3 regions of the Pseudomonas sp. rhizo66 genome follow, and region 3 is predicted to be linked to each of the others. Evidence: riboswitches for the same ligand, from Rfam matches in the RefSeq annotation. Region 3 holds a riboswitch; each other region holds the start of a gene.

Region 1 (3,272 bases), on a different contig from region 3:
CCGGCGCCCCACAGGCGGTTTTCCGATTCGTAGCCCAGCCGCGAGCGGGCGAAGAAGCTCGGGATATCGTTGAGGGTCACACCGCTGCGCGATTCGGTGAGGTTGCGGGTCATGTCCGCTTGCAGGCTCCACCGATCGTTGAGCGCGAGCTTGGCGTCGGCCTCGAAACCACGCATGCGCACCAGGCCTTCACCGTTGACCCAGTGAATGTCGTCAAGGGTAATCAGGTCATCGATCTTGCGTTTGAACAGGGTCACGCTGGCGCTGAATTCACGGTCCAGCAAGAGGCCTTTGTAGTCGACACCGAGTTCAGCGTTGCGGCTTTTTTCCGGCTTCAGGTTGCGATTGCCGATCTCGTCGCCCGGCTCGTTGACGAACAGTTGCTCGGCGTTCGGCAGTTTGTAGGCGCTACCGTATTGGCCGCGCACCGACCAGTTGTCGTTGAGGTCATACAGCGAAGTGAGCATGCCGACCGTGGCGCCGTCGCCGCCGCTCATGGCTTCGTGACGTACGCCGATGCTCGGGTGCCAGTCGGGCAGGGCGTCGATTTGCGGCCGCAGTTGCGTGTAGAACGCGTGGGCTTCGGCCTTGTCGTTGTCGATGATCAACACATCGTCCTGACCCTTGAACCATTGATTGTCGGTGCCGAACACCAGCACATGGCCGCCGGGCAATTGAGCCTTGCCTTCGGCCTGCACACCCCAGTCGGTGAAGCCCCAATAGTCGTTGTGATTAATGACCCTGGTGCCGCTGCCATTGACGTTGTTGACGCGGGTATAACGTGTGTCCCAGTCGTTGATATGGCCTTTGACGAAGTAGCTCAGGCGTTCATTGAGGGTTTGTTCGAAGGTCGCTGTGGCGATCTGCTGCACGCGGTCGTTGTTGGTCTGGTGATTGTCCAGCGGGCGGGCGAAGTCGAGGTTGGCGTCGGCGTACTGGTAGAACAGTTCCAGTCGCGAATCATCCTCGAACGACTGAATTGCCTTGCCGCCGAACGTGGTGACTTCGTAGGCGCGTTTTTTCTCGCTGACGTTCTTCAGGTCGCGGTTGCGGTACGGCTGGTAACCGTCGGAGACGTTGTGGCTGACGTACGCCAGCAGACCGAGATCGCCAAAGCCGTTAGTGAAGATATTCTCGACGCGGGCGTCTTCGGTGGTGCCGCCAAAGCTGTCGACGCCTAGATTCACCTCGCCGGAGGCTTTGCGCGACTGCGGGCTGCGGGTGACGATATTGATCACGCCGGACACGGCCTGGGTGCCGAACAACAGGCTCTGGCCACCCTTGAGCACTTCGATGCGCTCGATGGCGTTGGCCGGCAGGGTGTCCAGATAGAGGCCGCCATACAGGCGATTGTTCAGGCGCACGCCGTCGAGCAGGATCAGCGTGTCGTCGTTGCGCCCGCCGAGCAGCGAATAGGTGCCGTAGTCGAACGGGCCGTTTTTCGGCGCGACATACAAGCCGGGAATGAACATCTGCATCACGCGGCTGACATCGGCGCTGGGGCCGGCGCGTTCGATCTGCTCGCGGCTGACGATCTCGACCTTGCTGCCGAATCTGGCCATGTCGGCGACGGTGGTGGACTCCACCGACGGTGCAGAAACGATTTGCTGATTGAGTTGCAGTGGCGCGTCGTCGGCCAGCAGCACAGGGCTGAACAGGCAGCCGCACAAGAACGTTGGAGCCGAGGTGTAGAAAGGTCGAATCATTGTCTTCTCGAAAAGGATCTTCGCAGAAGAGCATGCAAGAGAAGGCATCGCGCACAGCCAATACCGGCCCATGCCCGCCCACCGCAGGATTTTGCCAAACACTTTCCAGGCCGGTCTCCGGGCTCGCGCGTATCGAGGCTTTCACCTTCCCATGGCTGTGTGGCCACAGTGGTGTATTGAAAGCATCACGCGCATACCGTTGCGGGGGCAGCACCGGACTTGTTCGAAAAGAACGTACCGGTTTCCCGTTTCACCCCATGCACGGCGGCATGGGACACCTGAAACTGGCCGGCATCTGAACATTCGACGAGCGTCTCGTCAATGTGTCAACCAACGGAGGAAGTCTATTGAATGCGTTCCAGAGCGACAAACTGGCCACTCAACCACGTATAAAGCTGAGACACCGCCGGGGTGATCTGCTTGCGATGCGGGCACACCAGGCTCAACGGTGAGGCATTGCCGGGAAAATCCTTCAGCAGCACGACCAGTCGTCCTGCGATCACGTCTGCACTCACGTCCAGCCAGGATTTGTTGGCGATGCCTTCGCCGCTCAACGCCCAGCGGCGCACGATGTCGGCGTCGTCGCTGAACAGCGGTCCCGAGACCTGGATCGTTTCACTGCCAAGGCTCCACTTGTCGTAGATCCGGCCACCTTGCTGGTAGAGCAGGCAAGGGTGGTTGTGCAGATCGACCGGCGTTTGCGGGTATCCGTGGCGCTCCACGTATTCCGGTGCGGCGACCAGCACTCGCCGGTTCCACGGTGCCAGCGGCAGCGCCACGTAGTTGGCATCTTCATTCGAGCCGTATCGAATCGCCACGTCTACCGGGTCACGAAACAAGTCGGCCATCTGGTCCGACAGGGAAAATCGCAAGGTCAGCTCCGGGTGCTGGCGGCGAAACAGCGTGAGCCACGGCAGCAAAATGTTGCGCCCCAGATCCGACGGCGCCGTCACTTGCAGCACGCCACGCAACGTGGCGGTTTCACCGCGCAGGTTTTCCTTGCCTTGCTTGAGCGCCTCCAGCACCGAGTGGGCGGTGGGCAAGTATTGCTCGCCCTCGGCGGTTAATCGCAGGCTGCGGGTGGTGCGCGCAAACAGGCGCACGTCCAGCTCACGCTCCAGTCGCTTGATCGCCGCGGCAACCTGACCGGGCAATAAATCCGCCTCAAGGGCGGCAGCGGTGAAGCTGCCCAGCGCGGCGCTGCGGGTGAACAAACCAAGATCATCAATGCGGATCATTTTCACTCCTGCAGTGAAAGTGTTGGCGCATTCTGCTGGTTTTTCTTTGTGCTTGGGAAGTCGAAGATGGCGACAAGCGAGCACATCAGCTCTTCAGACAGCGAGTTTCCATGAAAGCCATCACCTTCACACAACACGCCTTGCCCATTGAGGATCCGCAGTCGTTGCAGGACATCGACCTCCCGGTGCCGACTCCCGGCCCAAGGGATTTGCTCGTAGAGGTTCAAGCCGTGTCGGTCAATCCGGTCGATACCAAAGTGCGCGCCGGCACTTTCACCAAAGAACCGAAAATCCTCGGCTGGGATGCCGCCGGCATCGTCCGCGAGGT
Region 2 (3,272 bases), on a different contig from region 3:
ACTGATGGCAGGTCACGAGCCAGTCGCGCGGGCCCAGCGCCATGTCCATCAGTGCCAGGTCGGCGGCCAGCAGTGTCTGCAGAACCGGGGAGTCAATGAACGTCGCCTCGCAGCGGGTGTAGGTGCGCTGCACCCCGCCCAACAGCGGGTTGTCGGTCTCGGCTTGAAAAAAGTGGCAGTCTTGCAGCGCCGTCCACTGGCGTTCCCGTTGGCGATACTGGAACTTGCAGATGCGTCGTTCGCGAAGACCGTTCTCTGCGCTGAGATACGCGTCGGTATGCAAATGCTCCCAGGTTGCATTGAATGCCCGGCATGCTTCGCGTCCCAGCAGTGCTACATCCAATGCTGGATAATGGGCGCTGTGCGCATAGTGGCAATTGCGCAGTAGTTCGGAAAGTTCCTTTAGTCCGGCATCACTTGCAAGCCGTAACGCGTTACCGGCACTCATGTTGTGGATACCCATGGGTGCAGGAAAGAAACAGGCAGGATCAAATACTGATAATAATCAGCCATGCAAGAAATCCTTTCTTGAGAGACTCATAGTCCTTGTGCGAACTCATCGTTCATATCTTGTATTGATTTATCAATTTGGTTTTTGTAAAGATATGTAATCGAATGCACGCGGCCGCTCTATTTCAGGGTTTAACGCGGTGGTAGTTTTCTTATGTAACGGATAGGGCATGTAAGACATAACTTACAACTACTTTTTAAGTGAGAAGTGTTCGCGATCATTAGATGAAAAAGTTGGTGCCCTTATAACCACAATGATCCAGGCGTTGACCCGCCTGCCGTGCATGCGTAGCCTTGCGCATTCGAGGTTCTCCGGCGTATGCCGGAGCTAAGAAGGGAACGCGGTCAATGCCGCGGCTGCCCCCGCAACTGTGAACGGTGATGTTCGCTGCCATGCCACTGCCAGCTCAATCGATGAGCCAGCGGGAAGGCGCAGCCAACGCCAGGCCCAGCGCCTGAACGCCGTCAGCCAGGAGACCTGCCTCGTCACAGATTCTCACTACAACCGGGCGGGGTGATCCGGTGGCGAATGCTTCCGGCGCGCACGCGCGTTGCCGGTACTCGTCCCGTATGCCCGCCGCTTGCCAAAGGGCATACCGATGAAAACACTGGCCAAACTCCCCGTCACCATCGTCACCGGCTTCCTTGGCTCGGGCAAGACCACGCTGCTGCGGCACATGCTCGACAACGCGCAGGGCCGTCGCATCGCGGTGATCGTCAACGAGTTCGGCGAGTTGGGCATTGACGGTGAAATCCTCAAGCAATGCACCATCGGTTGCACCGAAGAAGAAGCCACCGGCCGCGTTTACGAGTTGGCCAACGGCTGCCTGTGCTGCACCGTTCAGGAAGAGTTCTTCCCGGTGATGCGCGAACTGGTTGCCCGTCGTGGCGACCTCGACCACATCCTCATCGAAACCTCGGGCCTGGCCCTGCCAAAACCGCTGGTGCAAGCCTTCCAGTGGCCGGAAATCCGTAGCGCCTGCACCGTTGACGCGGTGATCACCGTGGTCGACAGCCCGGCCGTCGCTGCTGGCACCTTCGCCGCGTTCCCGGATCAGGTCGATGCCCAGCGCAAACTCGACCCGAACCTCGATCACGAATCGCCGCTGCACGAATTGTTCGCCGACCAACTGGCCAGCGCCGACCTGGTGATCCTCAACAAAGCCGACCAGACCAGCGCGCAAGACCTCGCTCGTGTCCGCGCCGAAGTCGCCGAAGAGCTGCCGCCAGCAGTGAAAATCATCGAAGCCAGCAACGGTCGTCTGCCGCTGGACGTGCTGATCGGCCTCGGCGCCGGGTCCGAGGAACACATCGACAGCCGTCACAGCCATCACGATCATCACCACGACGGTGATGACGACCACGATGACCACGATCACGACGCTTTCGATTCGATCTCCATCGAACTGCCGCAAGCCGACGAAAGCCTGCTGCTCGACGCCCTGACGCAACTGGTGGTTCAGCACGGTATCCTGCGTGTCAAAGGTTTCGCGGCCATCCCGAACAAACCAATGCGTCTGCTGATCCAGGGCGTGGGCACGCGTTTCGACAAGCATTTCGACCGTCAGTGGGGCGCCGATGAAGCGCGCGTCACGCGTCTGGTGCTGATCGGCCAGGAACTCGACGCCGCCCGACTCGAAGCGCAACTGCGCGCCGCGCTCAGCGTTTAAGCCATGCACCTGCTCAGGACCCAGCCCGGCGGTTTCGTCTCGGATGACAACATTGCCGACCTTGGCCAAACCCCCGCCGAGCTGGTGATCCTGTGCAGCGGCGACTCCAGTCTGGCGCTGCTCGCCGAGGCCGCGCAGCAATTGCCCGAGGATTACCCGAGCCTGCGTCTGGCCAACCCGATGCAGGTGCAGAATCACGCTTCGGTCGATCTGTACGTCGACGAAGTGCTGCGTCATGCCAAGGTCATTCTGATTTCGTTGCACGGCGGCATCGCTTACTGGCGTTACGGCGTCGAGCGTCTGGTCGAACTGTCTGAGCGTGGTGTGCAGCTGATTCTGGTGCCGGGCGATGACCGTCCTGATCCGGAACTCAGTGACTTGAGCACCGTCAACGCCGTGGATCGTGATCGCCTCTGGCAGTTCTTGCGTCAGGGTGGCCTGGGCAATGCGCTGGATTTCTTCCGCTGTCTGGCCAACCGCTGGCTGGCTCGCGATTATGCTTGGGAAGAACCGCAAACCCTGCCGCGCACGGCGATTTACCACCCGAACAAAACCACCGCCGCACTGAGTGACTGGCAAGCCGAATGGCTGCCCGAGCACCCGGTCGCGGCGGTGTTGTTTTACCGCTCGCATCTGCAAGCGGCGAACACTGCGTTTATCGATGTGTTCTGCCAGCGCTTGCAGGCGGCGGGGCTGAATCCGCTGCCGATTGCGGTGGCCAGTTTGAAAGAGCCCGGCTGCCTGGCGGTGGTCGAGGACTGGCTGGACGAGGTCGAGGCCGGGGTGATTCTCAACACCACCGGGTTTGCCCAGTCCAGTCCTGAAGCGCCGCACTTGCGGCCGTTTCGCCGCAACATCCCGGTGATTCAGGCAATCTGCGCGCAGGACAACGAGCCCGGCTGGCGCGACAGCGAGCAAGGCCTAGGGCCACGGGATCTGGCCATGCACATTGCCTTGCCGGAACTCGACGGGCGCATCATCAGTCGGCCGATCAGTTTCAAGGACCTGGCCTGGCGCAGCGAGCGCAGTCAGTCCGATGTGGTCTGCTACCGCGCGCAACCCGAACGCATGGATTTTGTCGCCGAACTGGCG
Region 3 (3,272 bases):
AGCTGGGGCTTGCGCATTGCTGATCTTCCCTATGAATGCATTCCTAATCATAGAGGAGGGCGCAAGCCCGATGGTTCAACTGCTCAGCCGCGGGCTTCCTTGAACAACACGGCGATGCCCGGGTGATAGTTGCCGGCTTCGCTGCGTAATTTGCGGTAGGCATAGGGGAAATACCAGGCGACGGCGCAGGTGTGTTCCTTTTGCAGGTCGTCGACCATGTCTTGCAGCTCTTCGGGGCTGGCGCTGTGCTGGGCTTTCTGCGGCGCGACAAACAGGCAGCCGAGCTTGAGGTCGCTGGCGTAGCTGATGCGTTTGGCGTCGTTGGTGATGTCCAGCAGCGCTTGGGTCAGATTGAGATTCGTGACCCGTGGCCAGCGTTGCGTGGCCTGAATGAAGGCGCGATCTTCGGCGCCGGCGATAAACAGGTCGGCGCGGGCATTGCGTTCGCCTTCTTCGTTCTGCTTGCGCGTGGCAGTGTCGTTCAACGTGACCAGCTCGGCCATCCAGGCTGCGGCCGAGAGCAATCCGAGATTGGCTTTCTCGTCGTGCCAGTAAGGGGTGTCGCTGTCGCCGCGCACGGCGTTGTAGCGGTCGATACAGTCAAACCAGCGTTCGAGCACCGGGCGCAGGAATTCCAGGCGCGGGTTGCTGATGATCATGCCTTGCATCGTCATCATCCTTTATTGTTGTCGTGGGCTTTTCGAGAAAAGCATGGCTCTTTGATGTCATTTGTATCAGTGTGGCACAAGATTGGCGTCAGATAATTGATCGACGGCAGTTATTCGCCCTGTGGCGGCCTCTTTAATTGACGCTCCACCCCCAACCCTCTAACCTTCGCGGCTTGTTTCAGGTGCTCTGTGACCGGTGTCGACAGAGTGAAACAGGGAAGCCGGTGAGGGTTGTCTTCATGCGAAGAACCACCACGATCCCGGCGCTGCCCCCGCAACGGTAAATGAGTGAAAACTGCGTCGAATGCCACTGCTCAACAGCGGGAAGGCGCGCGGTCCGGCATACGCCACTCATGAGCCCGGAGACCGGCCTGATTCATCCAGCGGCATCACGGTGGGCGATGCCAGGCTTTTTGCCGTCTATTCTTGTGCCTGCCCGCCGTTATCCAGCCTCAACGGAGAGCTCCCCCATGACTGATTCCCCCGAGCGCGACGAGCGCCATCTGGCGCGTATGCAGCGCAAAAAAGCCGTGATCGACGAACGCATTGCCAACTCGCCCGACGAGTGCGGCCTGGTGCTGGTGCTGACCGGCAACGGCAAAGGCAAAAGCAGCTCGGCGTTCGGCATGCTTGCGCGCGCCATGGGCCACGGTATGCAGTGCGGCGTGGTGCAGTTCATCAAGGGGCGCAACAGCACTGGCGAAGAGTTGTTCTTCCGCCGCTTCCCCGAGCAAGTGCGTTTTCACGTGATGGGCGAGGGCTTCACTTGGGAAACCCAGGATCGCCAGCGTGACATTGCTGCCGCCGAAGCCGCGTGGGCCGTCTCCCGCGAATTGCTGCGCGATCCGTCGATCGGTCTGGTGGTGCTCGACGAATTGAACATCGCCCTCAAGCACGGTTATCTCGATCTCGATCAGGTGCTCAGCGATTTGCAGGCGCGTCCGCCGATGCAGCACGTTGTTGTCACCGGTCGTGGGGCCAAGCCGGAAATGATCGAGATGGGCGACACAGTCACCGAAATGGGCATGCTCAAGCACGCCTTCCAGGCCGGCATCAAAGCGCAGAAAGGCGTCGAACTTTGAATCAACCACGTCACTGCCCGGCGGTCCTCATCGCCGCGCCGGCCTCCGGTCAGGGCAAGACCACCGTCACCGCCGCGCTCGCCCGTTTGCATCGCAATCAGGGGCGCAAGGTGCGCGTGTTCAAATGCGGGCCGGACTTTCTCGATCCGATGATTCTTGAGCGCGCCAGCGGTGCGCCGGTGTATCAACTGGACATGTGGATGGTCGGCGAGCAGGAAAGTCGCCGTCTGTTGTGGGAAGCCGCCGCCGAGGCGGACCTGATTCTGATCGAAGGCGTGATGGGCCTGTTCGATGGCACGCCGTCCAGCGCTGATCTGGCGCGGCATTTTGGTGTGCCGGTGCTTGGCGTGATTGATGGGACGGCGATGGCGCAGACCTTTGGTGCGTTGGCGCTGGGACTGGCGAAGTATCAGCCGGATCTGCCGTTTGCCGGCGTGCTGGCCAATCGTGTCGGCACCTTGCGTCATGCGCAGTTGCTCGAAGGCAGCCTCACCGAAGGTTTGCGTTGGTATGGCGCGTTGTCCCGTGAGACGGGCATCGAGCTGCCGAGTCGTCATCTCGGCCTGGTGCAGGCCAGCGAATTGAATGATCTGGATGTGCGTCTCGACGCCGCCGCCGATGCATTGGCCAGCAGTTGCGAGGTAGCGCTGCCACCGGCCGTGGAGTTCGCCGCGCCGGACATCATCGCTGTCGAGCCGCTGCTGCAGAATGTGCGAATTGCCGTCGCCCGCGATGAGGCGTTTGCCTTCACCTACGGCGCGAGCCTCGATCTGTTGCGCGCGATGGGCGCCGAGTTGAGTTTCTTCTCGCCGATCCGCGACACGCAATTGCCGGAGGCGGACAGTCTGTATCTGCCCGGTGGTTATCCGGAATTGCACCACGCTGCACTGGCGCAAAACACCGCGATGCTTGAGGCGATTCGCGCGCACCACGCGGCGGGCAAACCGTTGCTCGCCGAGTGTGGCGGCATGTTGTATCTGCTCGATTCTTTGACTGACGTTGAGGGCACTCGCGCCGAACTGGTCGGGCTGCTGAAGGGCGATGCGGTGATGCAGAAGCGTTTGGCGGCGTTAGCGCTGCAAGCGGTCGATCTGCCGGAAGGTTCGTTGCGCGGGCACACTTATCACCATTCGCTGACCACCACTGAGCTGACGCCGATTGCCCGTGGCTTGAGCCCAAATGGTGGGCGGGGTGCCGAGGCGGTTTATCGTGAGGGGCGGATGACGGCTTCTTATGTGCACTTCTATTTCCCGTCGAATCCTGTGGCTGTCGCTGCCTTGTTTGCGCCAGTCCTTGAGGCCGTCATCGCTGGCAAGCCAGCTCCCACAGGGAATTGCATTTCGTCAGGCATTACACCGCCCACTGTGGGAGCTGGCTTGCCAGCGATGGGGCCATGACCGACAACGCATTCTCCGAAGCCGAGCGCCAAGCCGTCTATAAAGCCATCGCCGAACGTCGCGACATGCGCCACTTCACCGGTGGCACCGTCGAGCCGCAACTGCTGCGCCGTCTGCTCGAAGCT

What was found. Region 3 has a riboswitch for cobalamin ahead of cobO (cob(I)yrinic acid a,c-diamide adenosyltransferase). Riboswitches for the same ligand answer to the same signal wherever they lie in the genome.
Region 1: it holds a riboswitch for cobalamin, as region 3 does, so the genes downstream of both, QZR14_RS19420 (TonB-dependent receptor plug domain-containing protein) here and cobO (cob(I)yrinic acid a,c-diamide adenosyltransferase) in region 3, are expected to answer to the same signal.
Region 2: it holds a riboswitch for cobalamin, as region 3 does, so the genes downstream of both, cobW (cobalamin biosynthesis protein CobW) here and cobO (cob(I)yrinic acid a,c-diamide adenosyltransferase) in region 3, are expected to answer to the same signal.

Annotation. Positions count from the first base shown of each region.
Region 1 is NZ_JAUJWZ010000016.1:130,215-133,486, forward strand. It holds gene QZR14_RS19420 (TonB-dependent receptor plug domain-containing protein) at 1-1,706, opposite strand, end outside; cobalamin riboswitch at 1,798-2,003, opposite strand; gene QZR14_RS19425 (LysR family transcriptional regulator) at 2,051-2,944, opposite strand; gene QZR14_RS19430 (zinc-binding alcohol dehydrogenase family protein) at 3,055-3,272, shown strand, end outside.
Region 2 is NZ_JAUJWZ010000001.1:84,161-87,432, forward strand. It holds gene QZR14_RS00290 (2OG-Fe dioxygenase family protein) at 1-448, opposite strand, end outside; cobalamin riboswitch at 799-1,010, shown strand; gene cobW (cobalamin biosynthesis protein CobW) at 1,110-2,180, shown strand; gene cobN (cobaltochelatase subunit CobN) at 2,184-3,272, shown strand, end outside.
Region 3 is NZ_JAUJWZ010000027.1:34,123-37,394, forward strand. It holds gene QZR14_RS25630 (PQQ-dependent sugar dehydrogenase) at 1-17, opposite strand, end outside; gene QZR14_RS25635 (hypothetical protein) at 84-668, opposite strand; cobalamin riboswitch at 832-1,057, shown strand; gene cobO (cob(I)yrinic acid a,c-diamide adenosyltransferase) at 1,139-1,750, shown strand; gene QZR14_RS25645 (cobyrinate a,c-diamide synthase) at 1,747-3,147, shown strand; gene bluB (5,6-dimethylbenzimidazole synthase) at 3,144-3,272, shown strand, end outside.